Regions from separate parts of the Streptomyces sp. ML-6 genome, predicted to be linked through region 2. Evidence: riboswitches for the same ligand, from Rfam matches in the RefSeq annotation. Region 2 holds a riboswitch; the other holds the start of a gene.

Region 1 (5,865 bases), 4.8 Mb from region 2:
CGCTGCATGTTCCCCCGGCTCCCGCGCCCGCTCTGCGCAGCGTCCTCGCGGCACTCGGTTCACCCAGCGCCGTCCGCGAGGCCCGCACACCCGCCCTCCGGTCCGCCCAGGGACCGCTGAGTCCCGAACTCCCGCTTCCCGTCCATGTGCTGGACCGGATCGGACCGGGCGGCCTGGCACCCGCCACCAGGCTCGCCGCGTGGCGTTTCCTGATCCGCGGCCCGGAGCAGGCCGTCGCCGCGGCGGACACCGTCCTCACCGCGGACGGCTGGGCCTTCTCGCACTTCTTCGAGGGGCCCTACATCGCCTCGACCGAACTAGCCCTGCGCCAGGCCGAGGCGGGGACGTCGTCCTACCAGCCGCGGCTGCTGTCCATCCCGGAGCTCTACATGCTGGCGCTGTGGCTGCACGGCGACGCCGAGGCCGACGCCGCCGGGGGCGCGCTGGCCCCCACCGATCTCCTGGTTCCGCTGGCCCCGGCCCCGCCGGGCATCGCGGCGCACCGCCCGCACCGGGTCGCCGACCTGCTCCGGGCGATGACCCTGCGCATCACGCCCGGTCCCGGCCCCCTGCTCGGATCGCCCGCCTGAGGACGGCCGCGCCGCCGCACCGGCACCCCGTGCCCCGCCCCGAGTGGCGGGGCACAGTGCTGCGGGGGCGCACTCCCGCCCGTCCGGACTAGCCCGCTCAGGCCACCCCGAACCACCCGAAGGGACAGCGCAGTTGCAGTGAACCGTCCTCCCGGGTGACGCGTCCTCCGAGTAAGAAGAAGTGCTGCTGCGAAATCCCTGCGGAAAGACGCCCGTGGGGCAACACTGGGACCGGACCGATCGAGACGGGGGCGGCCATGAACAGCTCAGCCAGTCGCAGGACACTCACCACCACGCAGCGAAAGAACCCAGCCATGTGCCAACACCAGCCACCCTGCCCCACCGCCGACTCAGCCGACCGGGAGGCCGCCCGCCTGACGGCCCACCACCCGGAACAGGGCTGGAGTCTGCTGTGCAACGGCGTCCTGCTCTTCGAAGACACCGGTGAGCTGCTTCCGGACGGGCAGATCATCGCCCCGCACCGCCCGCTGGAGGCCGGCCGGGTGGTGAAGGCCGCCTGACCGCGGCCGGTACGAACGGGGGCCGGCCCGGAGATTCCTCCGAACCGGCCCCGACGCGCGTCCGCGTCACTCCCCCGTGCCGATGACTCAGCTGTCGTACTCGTCCAGCGGCGGGCAGGAGCAGACGAGGTTGCGGTCACCGAAGGCACCGTCGATCCGGCGCACCGGCGGCCAGTACTTGTCGGCGGCCGAGACGCCCGCCGGGAAGACCGCGGTCTCCCGGCTGTAGCCGTGCTTCCACTCCCCGCCCAGCATCGCGGCGGTGTGCGGGGCGTTGCCCAGCGGATTGTCGTCCGCGCTCCACTCGCCCGAGGCCACCTTCTCGACCTCGCCGCGAATGGCGATCATCGTGTCGCAGAACCGGTCGAGCTCCGCGAGGTCCTCGCTCTCGGTCGGCTCGATCATCAGCGTCCCGGCGACCGGGAACGACATGGTCGGCGCGTGGAAGCCGTAGTCGATCAGGCGCTTGGCGATGTCGTCGACGCTGACGCCGGTGGCCTTGGAGATCGGCCGCAGGTCCACGATGCACTCGTGCGCGACCAGCCCGGCCGGGCCGTTGTACAGGATCGGGTAGTGCGCCTCCAGCCGCTTGGCGATGTAGTTGGCGGCCAGCACGGCGACCTGCGTCGCGCGCTTGAGGCCCTCCCCGCCCATCAGGCGGACGTACGCCCAGGAGATCGGGAGGATGCCGGCCGAGCCCCACGGAGCGGCGGAGATCGGTCCGACGCCGGTCTCGGGACCCGCCGTGGGCTGGAGCGGGTGGTTCGGCAGGTACGGGGCGAGGTGCGCGCGCACGCCGACCGGGCCGACACCGGGGCCGCCGCCACCGTGCGGGATGCAGAAGGTCTTGTGCAGGTTGAGGTGCGAGACGTCGCCGCCGAACCGGCCAGGACGGGCGAGACCGACCAGTGCGTTGAGGTTGGCGCCGTCGACGTACACCTGACCGCCGGCGTCGTGCACCTCGGCGCAGATGTCGGCGACGTGCTCCTCGAACACACCGTGCGTCGACGGGTACGTGATCATGAGCACGGCGAGCTCCTCGCGGTGCTTCTCGATCTTGGCGCGGAGGTCCTCGACGTCGACCTCGCCGTCGTCGGCGGTCTTGACCACGACGACCTTCATGCCCGCCATCACGGCGCTGGCGGCGTTGGTGCCGTGCGCGGAGGACGGGATGAGGCAGATGGTCCGCTGGTCGTCGCCGTTGGCCCGGTGGTACGCCCGTACGGCCAGGAGGCCGGCGAACTCGCCCTGCGAGCCCGCGTTCGGCTGGAGGGAGACCGCGTCGTACCCGGTGACCTCGGCGAGCCGCTCCTCCAGCTCACGGATGAGGGTGAGGAAGCCCTGCGCCTGCTCCGCCGGGGCGAAGGGGTGCAGCGCGCCGAACTCGGGCCAGGTGATCGACTCCATCTCGGTGGTCGCGTTCAGCTTCATGGTGCAGGAGCCGAGCGGGATCATGCCGCGGTCCAGCGCGTAGTCCCGGTCGGCGAGCCGGCGCAGGTAGCGGAGCATCGCCGTCTCGGAACGGTGCTGGTGGAAGACCGGGTGGGTGAGGATCTCGTCGGTGCGCAGCAGCCCCTCGGGCAGCGCGTCGGCGGCGGAGGCGTCCAGCGCCTCGATGTCCCCGTCGACGCCGAAGGCGGCCCAGACGGCGGCGATCCGCTCACGGGTGGTGGTCTCGTCGCAGGCGAGGGAGACCACGTCGGCGTCCACGAGCCGCAGGTTGATCCCGCGCTCGCGGGCGCCCTCGACGACCTCCGCGGCCCGGCCCGGGACACGCACCGTGAGGGTGTCGAAGTAGGAGCCGGTCATGACGTCGACACCGGCGGCGCGCAGGCCCTCGGCCAGGATCGTCGCGTAGCGGTGGGTGCGCCGGGCGATCGTGCGCAGCCCGTCCGGGCCGTGGTAGACGGCGTACATCCCGGCCATGACGGCGAGCAGCACCTGCGCGGTGCAGATGTTGCTGGTCGCCTTCTCGCGGCGGATGTGCTGCTCGCGGGTCTGCAGGGCCAGCCGGTAGGCCTTGTTGCCGTCCGCGTCGACGGAGACGCCGACGAGGCGGCCGGGCAGGCTGCGGGCGAACTTCTCGCGCACGGCCATGAACCCGGCGTGCGGTCCGCCGAAGCCCATCGGCACACCGAAGCGCTGAGTGGTGCCGACCGCGATGTCCGCGCCCAGGTCGCCCGGCGAGGTGAGCAGGGTCAGGGCCAGCAGGTCGGCGGCGACGGTGACGATCGCACCGAGCTCGTGGGCCTGCTCGACGACCGGCCGGATGTCCCGGACGGTTCCGGAGGCGCCCGGGTACTGCACCAGCACGCCGAAGACGCCGCGCTCGGCGATCTCCGCCGGGATGCCGTCGGACAGGTCGGCGACGACGACCTCGACACCGGTCGGCTCGGCCCGGGTCTCCATGACCGCGATGGTCTGCGGCAGGGCGTCGGCGTCGACCAGGAAGACGCCGTTCTTCACCTTGCCGACGCGCCGGGAGAGCGCCATGGCCTCGGCGGCCGCGGTGCCCTCGTCGAGCAGGGAGGCGCCGGAGGTGGGCAGTCCGGTCAGCTCGGCGACCATGGTCTGGAAGTTGAGGAGCGCCTCCAGGCGGCCCTGGGAGATCTCCGGCTGGTACGGCGTGTAGGCCGTGTACCAGGCGGGGTTCTCCATGACGTTGCGCAGGATCACCGGCGGGGTGAAGGTGCCGTAGTAGCCGAGCCCGATCATCGGGGCCAGCACCTGGTTGCGGTCCGCGAGGGAGCGCAGCTCGGCGAGGACCTCGGCCTCGGTTCGCGCGCCCGGCAGCCGGAGTGCCTCGGTGCTCTTGATGACGTCGGGCACCGCGGCCGCGGTGAGCTCGTCCAGCGAGCCGTACCCGACCTGGGCGAGCATCTTCGACTGCGCCTCGGCATCGGGGCCGATGTGCCGCTGCTCGAACGGAATGCCCTGCTCCAGCTGGGAGAGCGGGGTGCGACGGGGGGTCATGGTGGAGGCCTCCTGGTCTGTCACGACCTGCGAGGGGCACCTCGGCGCGGGTGCCCGGACGGCCTCCCCCTCTGTCATCTCAACCTGAGAGCTTCACCGGCATGCCCTACGGCCTGCCGGCTTTCACCGTCGGTGAGGAAGGGAACCGCTTCGGCACCCGGCCGCACGGAACCCGCCCTGCTTTCCAGAGTGACCTCGTCCGTGCGGTACGGGGGCCTGAGAGATTCCGGGGAGGATTTGCTCCTTCGGCGCCTTCGGATCAGTTCCGGAGGACTCTCCCGCACGGGGTCAGCGGCCGTCACCAGCCTACCAGCGGGGTTCTTCGCCGAACCCTCGAGTGGCCGACCCCCCGAATCTGCCCTTTTGTAGTGCTTGTGGAGTAGCCGCGACCAATGGGAGGGATCGTGCAGAGCGACATCGATCCGCGCAGCCTGATCGGCCGCAAGGCATTCGACCGCAGGGGCACCAAGATCGGAACCGTGGACGAGGTGTACCTCGACGACGCGACCGGTGTGCCCGAATGGGCGGCCGTACGTACCGGACTCTTCAGCCGGGACGCGTTCGTCCCGCTGGAACCCAGCGAATTCGTGGACGACACGCTCCGTGTCCCCTTCGACCGCGCGCTGATCAAGGACGCGCCCGACTTCGGTGTCGGCCGCCACCTCTCACCGGAACAGGAGCTCCAGCTCTACCGGCACTACGGTCTGGACTCCCCGCCCGAGGCGGTCGGCCCCGACCGGGACTTCGGCAGGCTGGCGGGCCAGGAGGAGTAGTCCGCCGGTTCGCGCACCAACGGCAGCGGATCGGCCGGCCGCAGCGCCGCGTCGTCGATCCGGAACGTGCGCACCCGGCCGGGCGCCGAGTCGGGCTCCTCGAACCGCACCGTCACCCGCCCGATGCCGCTGCCCTGCACCCAGCCGTGCCCGTAGGTGTCGTGGTGCACGTCGTGCCCGGCGTGCCAGTGCCGCGCGGCGGGGTCGTCGGGGGCGGCCGGGTGTTCCGGTCGCGGGCCGTCCGCCGGTCCGGTCCGGTCGTCCTTCGCCGTCGTCGCCTCCTCGGCCGGCTCCCCGGCCGAGGTCCGCCCCTCGGCGGTCCGCTCGCCCGCGGCCTGGGCGAAGAGGTCCTCCTGCGTGTAGTCGGCGAGCCCCGTGACGCCCACTCCGAGCAGCCGGACGCCCCCGGTGGTGTCCACGGCTTCCAGGAGCCGTGCGGCGGCCTCACGGACCACCGCGGGGTCGTCCGTGGGCCCGCGCAGCGTCTCGGACCGCGTGAGCGTCGAGAAGTCGTACCGGCGCACCTTGAGGACCACCGTCCGCCCGGACCGGCCCGCGCCCCGCAGCCGCTGGACGCACCGGTCGGCCAGCCGCTCCACCTCCGCCCTGACCCGCACCCGGTCGTGCAGGTCGACGTCGAAGGTGTCCTCGACCGACACCGACTTCGCGTCGCGCTCCGCGACCACGGGCCGGTCGTCGTGGCCGAACGCCATGTGGTGGAGCGAGCCGCCGTGCGCCTTGCCCAGCAGACGTACCAGCTCGGCCTCCCCCGCCGTGACCAGGTCGTCCACCGTCGTCATCCCGGCCCGGCGCAGATGGTCCGCCGTGGCGGGGCCGACCCCGGGCAGGATCCGCACCGGCATGGGCGCGAGCAGCTCCCGTTCCGTGCCCGGCTCGATGACCCGCAAGCCGTTCGGCTTCGCCTCCTCCGAGGCGATCTTGGCCAGCATCTTGGAACCGGCGAGCCCGACCGAGCCGGTGAGCCCGGTGACCGCCCTGATGGCGGTG
Region 2 (5,865 bases):
CGGGGGCAGGCCGCGGGCGAATTCGCGGGCGGGCGCGACGGCGAAGGACATGTGGGCGCCGACGCAGGCGAGGAACTGCTGCTCGGAGCTGAACACGGGGACGTACGGGGCGCCGTCGATCTCCATCGTCGGCAGGTCGAGGTCCGGGGAGTCGGGTCCGCCGCCGTTGGGCAGGGGCACCCAGACCTGGTTGCGTCCGAGCACCTCGACGAGCCGTCCGCCCGCCTCCGGGCTGCCCACCGAGGCCATCAGCACCTCTTCGAGCTCGTTGGCCGGCCATCCGCCCTGCGGATGGGACTGGACCTGCGCCGGAATGTCCACTGCTTCCCCTTCTTGCCCGAGCCTTCCGGCAGAAGGTTAACGCCCGCCGCCGCGACCGCCCCGATCCCTCGAACCCCCGGTCGACCGGCCCCTCGGCGCCCCGCCCGGCCGACTGCGCCCCGGCCGCTCAGCTCCCGGGCTCGGTGAATCCGATCCGGTCCAGTCTTCCCGCCGCCTCCCGGTCCAGCAGCACCGCCGAGGCGCAGCCGGGCGGCAGCAGGCCGGTCTCGGTGGCCCGCAGCAGCCGGGCCACGGCCCTGCGGTGCCGGGCGAACGCGTAGCCGGACACCCCGCGCCCGCGCTCCCGCTGGCCCTCCCTCGCCGTCTGCGGCGTGACGTCGAGCAGGATCAGGTGCAGGCCGCGGCCCCGGCGCCGGGCGTCCCGGGCCAGCCAGCCGCGCACCCACGCCTGGGTGCCGCAGTCGTGGACGACGACGGATCCCCCCGAGCGCAGCGCCCGCCGCAGCCCCCAGTAGTGGGCGGCGCGGACGAGCGGGCGGTAGAGGGCGTACGGGAGTAAGCGGGGCATCATCCCCGCCCAGCGTTCGCGGGTGTCCTGCGAGTCGATCGCGTGCGCCGTCGTCACCGTCCGCCGGATGAGCGTCGACTTGCCGCTGCCCGGCAGCCCGGAGACCACCACCACGTCGCCCGGCGCGAAGTCCAGGGCGCGCGGACCGCCCCCCGTCCGCTCCCGCAGGTCCCGCACGACGGGCGCGTGCGGGCCGAGCGCCTCCCTGGCCGGAGCTCCCGGCTGTGCGGGCATCGCTCCGTGCGCGATGCCCGCGGTCGTCGCGTATCGCCGCAACGTCATCACCCTCCCCCTGTACGGGTCACCCCACGTATGCCCCTGAAGTGTAAAGAAAAGGTAATGCGAGACAATGGTCCGCACCGCCGAATCCCGCAGGGGGACCGACGCCCCACTCCGGCCCGATGCGTGCGATGATGACCCGGCCAACTACATACAGGCCGTTTGAATCCGCGCGGGAGAGTTCCGGTGACCGCGCGTGCCGGGCGCCGAAGGAGCAAGTTCCTCCCTTGAATCTCTCAGGCCCCGTACCGTGCGGATGAGGCAGATCTGAAAAGCGGGCCGCCCTGCGGCTCCACCCAAGGTGCAAGCCGACCCCGTTCAGGGGCTCCCGGCGAACCTCTCAGGTTCCGATGACAGATGGGGAGGGATCGTCCTCGTCGTCATGCCCCGGGAGTCACGTCCATGAGCACCGCCCCCCGTCTCACCGCCCTCGATGCCCTGCACCGTTCGCTGGGTGCGACCATGACCGATTTCGCCGGCTGGGACATGCCCCTGCGCTACGGCAGCGAGCGCGACGAGCACCACGCGGTCCGCACCCGGGCCGGCCTCTTCGACCTGTCGCACATGGGTGAGATCACCGTCACCGGCCCCGAGGCCGCGGCCTTCCTGAACTTCGCGCTGGTCGGCAACATCGGCACCGTCGCCACCGGCCGCGCCCGCTACACGATGATCTGCGCCGAGGACGGCGGCATCCTGGACGACCTGATCGTCTACCGGCTCGGGGAGACCGAATACATGGTCGTCGCCAACGCCGGCAACGCCCAGATCGTGCTGGACGCGCTGGCCGCGCGGGTCGGGGGCTTCGACGCCGAGGTGCGCGACGACCGCGACGCGTACGCGCTGCTCGCCGTCCAGGGCCCCGAGTCCCCCGCCATCCTGGCCTCCGTCACCGATGCCGACCTGGACAACCTGAAGTACTACGCCGGTCTGCCCGGCACCGTCGCCGGTGTCCCCGCGCTGATCGCCCGCACCGGCTACACCGGCGAGGACGGCTTCGAGCTGTTCGTCGCCCCCGAGCACGCCGAGCAGCTGTGGAAGGCGCTGACCGAGGCGGGCGCCTCCCGCGGCCTGATCCCGTGCGGGCTCTCCTGCCGCGACACGCTGCGCCTGGAGGCCGGCATGCCGCTGTACGGGCACGAGCTGACCACGGCGCTGACCCCGTTCGACGCCGGTCTCGGCCGGGTCGTGAAGTTCGAGAAGGAGGGCGACTTCGTGGGCCGCAAGGCCCTGGAGGCCGCCGCCGAGCGCGCCGAGACCGCCCCGCCGCGCAAGCTGGTCGGGCTGATCGCCGAGGGCCGCCGGGTGCCCCGCGCCGGCTTCTCCGTCGTCGCCGAGGGCCAGGTCATCGGCGAGGTCACCTCGGGCGCCCCCTCGCCCACCCTCGGCAAGCCGATCGCCATGGCGTACGTGGACGCCGCACACGCCACGCCCGGCACCACGGGCGTCGCCGTGGACATCCGGGGCACCCACGAACCGTACGAGGTCGTGGCCCTGCCGTTCTACAAGCGCCAGAAGTGACCCCCGCGCCTCCCCAAAAGTGACGTATTCGCGTCTCACGCCTTAAGACCACCGTTCATCAGCACTCCCCCGCGTACAGGAGAATTCAGGTCATGAGCAACCCCCAGCAGCTGCGTTACAGCAAGGAGCACGAGTGGCTGTCGGCCGTCGAGGACGGTGTGGCCACGATCGGCATCACCGAGTTCGCCGCCAACGCGCTCGGCGACGTCGTCTACGCCCAGCTCCCCGAGGTCGGTGACACGGTGACCGCGGGCGAGACCTGTGGCGAGCTGGAGTCGACCAAGTCGGTCAGCGACCTGTACTCGCCGGTGACCGGCGAGGTCACCGAGGCGAACCAGAGCGTCGTGGACGACCCGTCGCTGGTGAACTCCGCTCCCTTCGAGGGCGGCTGGCTGTTCAAGGTACGCATCGCGGAGGAGCCCGAGAACCTGCTCTCCGCCGACGAGTACACCGAGTTCTCCGGCAACTAAAGAGACCCCAAGGGACCACCTGATGTCGCTTCTCAACTCCTCCCTCCACGAGCTGGATCCGGACGTCGCCGCCGCCGTCGACGCCGAGCTCCACCGACAGCAGTCCACCCTCGAGATGATCGCCTCGGAGAACTTCGCTCCGGTCGCGGTCATGGAGGCCCAGGGCTCCGTCCTCACCAACAAGTACGCCGAGGGCTACCCCGGCCGCCGCTACTACGGCGGCTGCGAGCACGTCGACGTCGTCGAGCAGATCGCCATCGACCGGATCAAGGCGCTGTTCGGCGCCGAGGCGGCGAACGTCCAGCCGCACTCCGGCGCGCAGGCCAACGCCGCCGCGATGTTCGCGCTGCTGAAGCCGGGCGACACGATCATGGGCCTGAACCTGGCCCACGGCGGTCACCTGACCCACGGCATGAAGATCAACTTCTCCGGCAAGCTCTACAACGTGGTCCCGTACCACGTCGACGAGACCGGCGTCGTGGACATGACCGAGGTCGAGCGGCTGGCCAAGGAGTCCAAGCCGAAGCTGATCGTGGCCGGCTGGTCCGCGTACCCCCGTCAGCTGGACTTCGCCGCGTTCCGCCGGATCGCGGACGAGGTCGGCGCGTACCTGATGGTCGACATGGCGCACTTCGCCGGTCTGGTGGCCGCGGGCCTGCACCCCAACCCGGTGCCGCACGCCCACGTCGTCACCACCACCACGCACAAGACCCTCGGCGGTCCGCGCGGCGGTGTCATCCTGTCGACGCAGGAGCTGGCCAAGAAGATCAACTCCGCGGTCTTCCCGGGTCAGCAGGGCGGCCCGCTGGAGCACGTGATCGCGGCCAAGGCGGTCTCCTTCAAGGTCGCGGCCTCCGAGGAGTTCAAGGAGCGCCAGCAGCGCACCCTGGAGGGTGCCCGCATCCTCGCCGAGCGTCTGGTGCAGCCGGACGTCACCGAGGTCGGCGTCTCCGTGCTGTCCGGCGGCACGGACGTGCACCTGGTCCTCGTCGACCTGCGCAACTCCGAGCTGGACGGCCAGCAGGCCGAGGACCGGCTGCACGAGATCGGCATCACGGTCAACCGGAACGCCATCCCGAACGACCCGCGCCCGCCGATGGTCACCTCGGGTCTGCGGATCGGCACGCCGGCCCTGGCCACCCGTGGCTTCGGGGCCGAGGACTTCACCGAGGTCGCGGAGATCATCGCGGCCGCGCTCAAGCCGTCCTACGACGCGGACGCGCTGAAGGCCCGGGTCGTCGCGCTGGCCGAGAAGTTCCCGCTGTACTCCGGCCTGAAGTAGTCCGGACAAGTTCTGGTAAGACGCCGGAACGGGGCATCGCGCACACTGGTCGGTGAGCGCGGTGCCCCATCCCGTGCCCCGCCGCTCCCCGGACCGGCCGGCCCGTAACCCGCACCACCCGGCAGACAACGACGTCTACCAACCCTGAGGAGTCACCCGTGGCCATCTCGGTCTTCGACCTGTTCTCGATCGGCATCGGCCCGTCCAGCTCCCATACGGTCGGCCCGATGCGCGCCGCCCGCATGTTCGCGCGCCGGCTGAAGAACGACGGTCTGATCGCCCACACCGCCTCGATACGGGCCGAGCTCTACGGTTCGCTCGGAGCGACCGGGCACGGCCACGGCACGCCCAAGGCCGTCCTGCTCGGCCTGGAGGGCGAGTCGCCCCGCACCGTCGACGTGGAGAGTGCCGACGAGCGGGTGGAGCACATCCGCGCCACCGGCCGGATCAACCTCCTCGGCATGCACGAGATCGCCTTCGACGCCGACGAACAGCTGGTCCTGCACCGTCGCAAGGCACTGCCGTACCACGCCAACGGCATGACGGTCACCGCCTTCGACCAGGACGGCGGGACGCTGCTGCACAAGACGTACTACTCGGTCGGCGGCGGCTTCGTCGTCGACGAGGACGCGGTGGGCGAGGACCGGATCGTCCTCGACGACACCGTGCTGAAGCACCCCTTCCGCACCGGCGACGAACTGCTGCGGCTCTCCCGGGACACCGGCCTGTCCATCTCCTCGCTGATGCTGGAGAACGAGAAGGCCTGGCGCACCGAGGACGAGATCCGCTCGGGCCTGCTGGACATCTGGCGCGTCATGCAGGCCTGCGTCTCGCGCGGCATGTCCCGCGAGGGCATCCTGCCCGGCGGTCTCAAGGTCCGCCGCCGCGCCGCGACCACCGCCCGCCAGCTGCGCGCCGAGGGCGACCCGCAGACCCACGCGATGGAGTGGATCACCCTCTACGCGATGGCGGTCAACGAGGAGAACGCGGCGGGCGGCCGGGTCGTCACCGCGCCGACCAACGGCGCCGCGGGCATCATCCCGGCCGTGCTGCACTACTACATGAACTTCGCGGCCGGCGGCGCCACCGAGGCGGAGAAGGAGGACGGCGTCGTCCGCTTCCTCCTCGCCGCCGGGGCCATCGGCATGCTCTTCAAGGAGAACGCCTCCATCTCCGGCGCCGAGGTCGGCTGCCAGGGCGAGGTCGGCTCCGCCTGCTCCATGGCCGCGGGCGCCCTCGCCGAGGTCCTCGGCGGCACCCCCGAGCAGGTCGAGAACGCCGCCGAGATCGGCATGGAGCACAACCTCGGCCTGACCTGCGACCCGGTCGGCGGTCTCGTCCAGATCCCCTGCATCGAGCGCAACGGCATGGCTGCGGTCAAGGCCGTCACGGCGGCGAAGATGGCGCTGCGCGGCGACGGCAGCCACAAGGTCTCCCTCGACAAGGTCATCAAGACCATGAAGGAG

What was found. Region 2 has a riboswitch for glycine ahead of gcvT (glycine cleavage system aminomethyltransferase GcvT). Riboswitches for the same ligand answer to the same signal wherever they lie in the genome.
Region 1: another riboswitch for glycine. It lies ahead of gcvP (aminomethyl-transferring glycine dehydrogenase); the one in region 2 lies ahead of gcvT (glycine cleavage system aminomethyltransferase GcvT).

The regions. Positions count from the first base shown of each region.
Region 1 is NZ_JAOTIK010000001.1:937,734-943,598, forward strand. Features, by position in the region: gene OCT49_RS04105 (hypothetical protein) at 1-590, shown strand, start outside; gene OCT49_RS04110 (DUF5999 family protein) at 905-1,111, shown strand; gene gcvP (aminomethyl-transferring glycine dehydrogenase) at 1,199-4,084, opposite strand; glycine riboswitch at 4,279-4,375, opposite strand; gene OCT49_RS04120 (PRC-barrel domain-containing protein) at 4,477-4,857, shown strand; gene OCT49_RS04125 (DNA polymerase IV) at 4,782-5,865, opposite strand, start outside.
Region 2 is NZ_JAOTIK010000001.1:5,748,820-5,754,684, reverse strand. Features, by position in the region: gene OCT49_RS25570 (enhanced serine sensitivity protein SseB) at 1-321, opposite strand, end outside; gene OCT49_RS25565 (AAA family ATPase) at 449-1,132, opposite strand; glycine riboswitch at 1,293-1,390, shown strand; gene gcvT (glycine cleavage system aminomethyltransferase GcvT) at 1,532-2,647, shown strand; gene gcvH (glycine cleavage system protein GcvH) at 2,740-3,117, shown strand; gene glyA (serine hydroxymethyltransferase) at 3,140-4,399, shown strand; gene OCT49_RS25545 (L-serine ammonia-lyase) at 4,558-5,865, shown strand, end outside.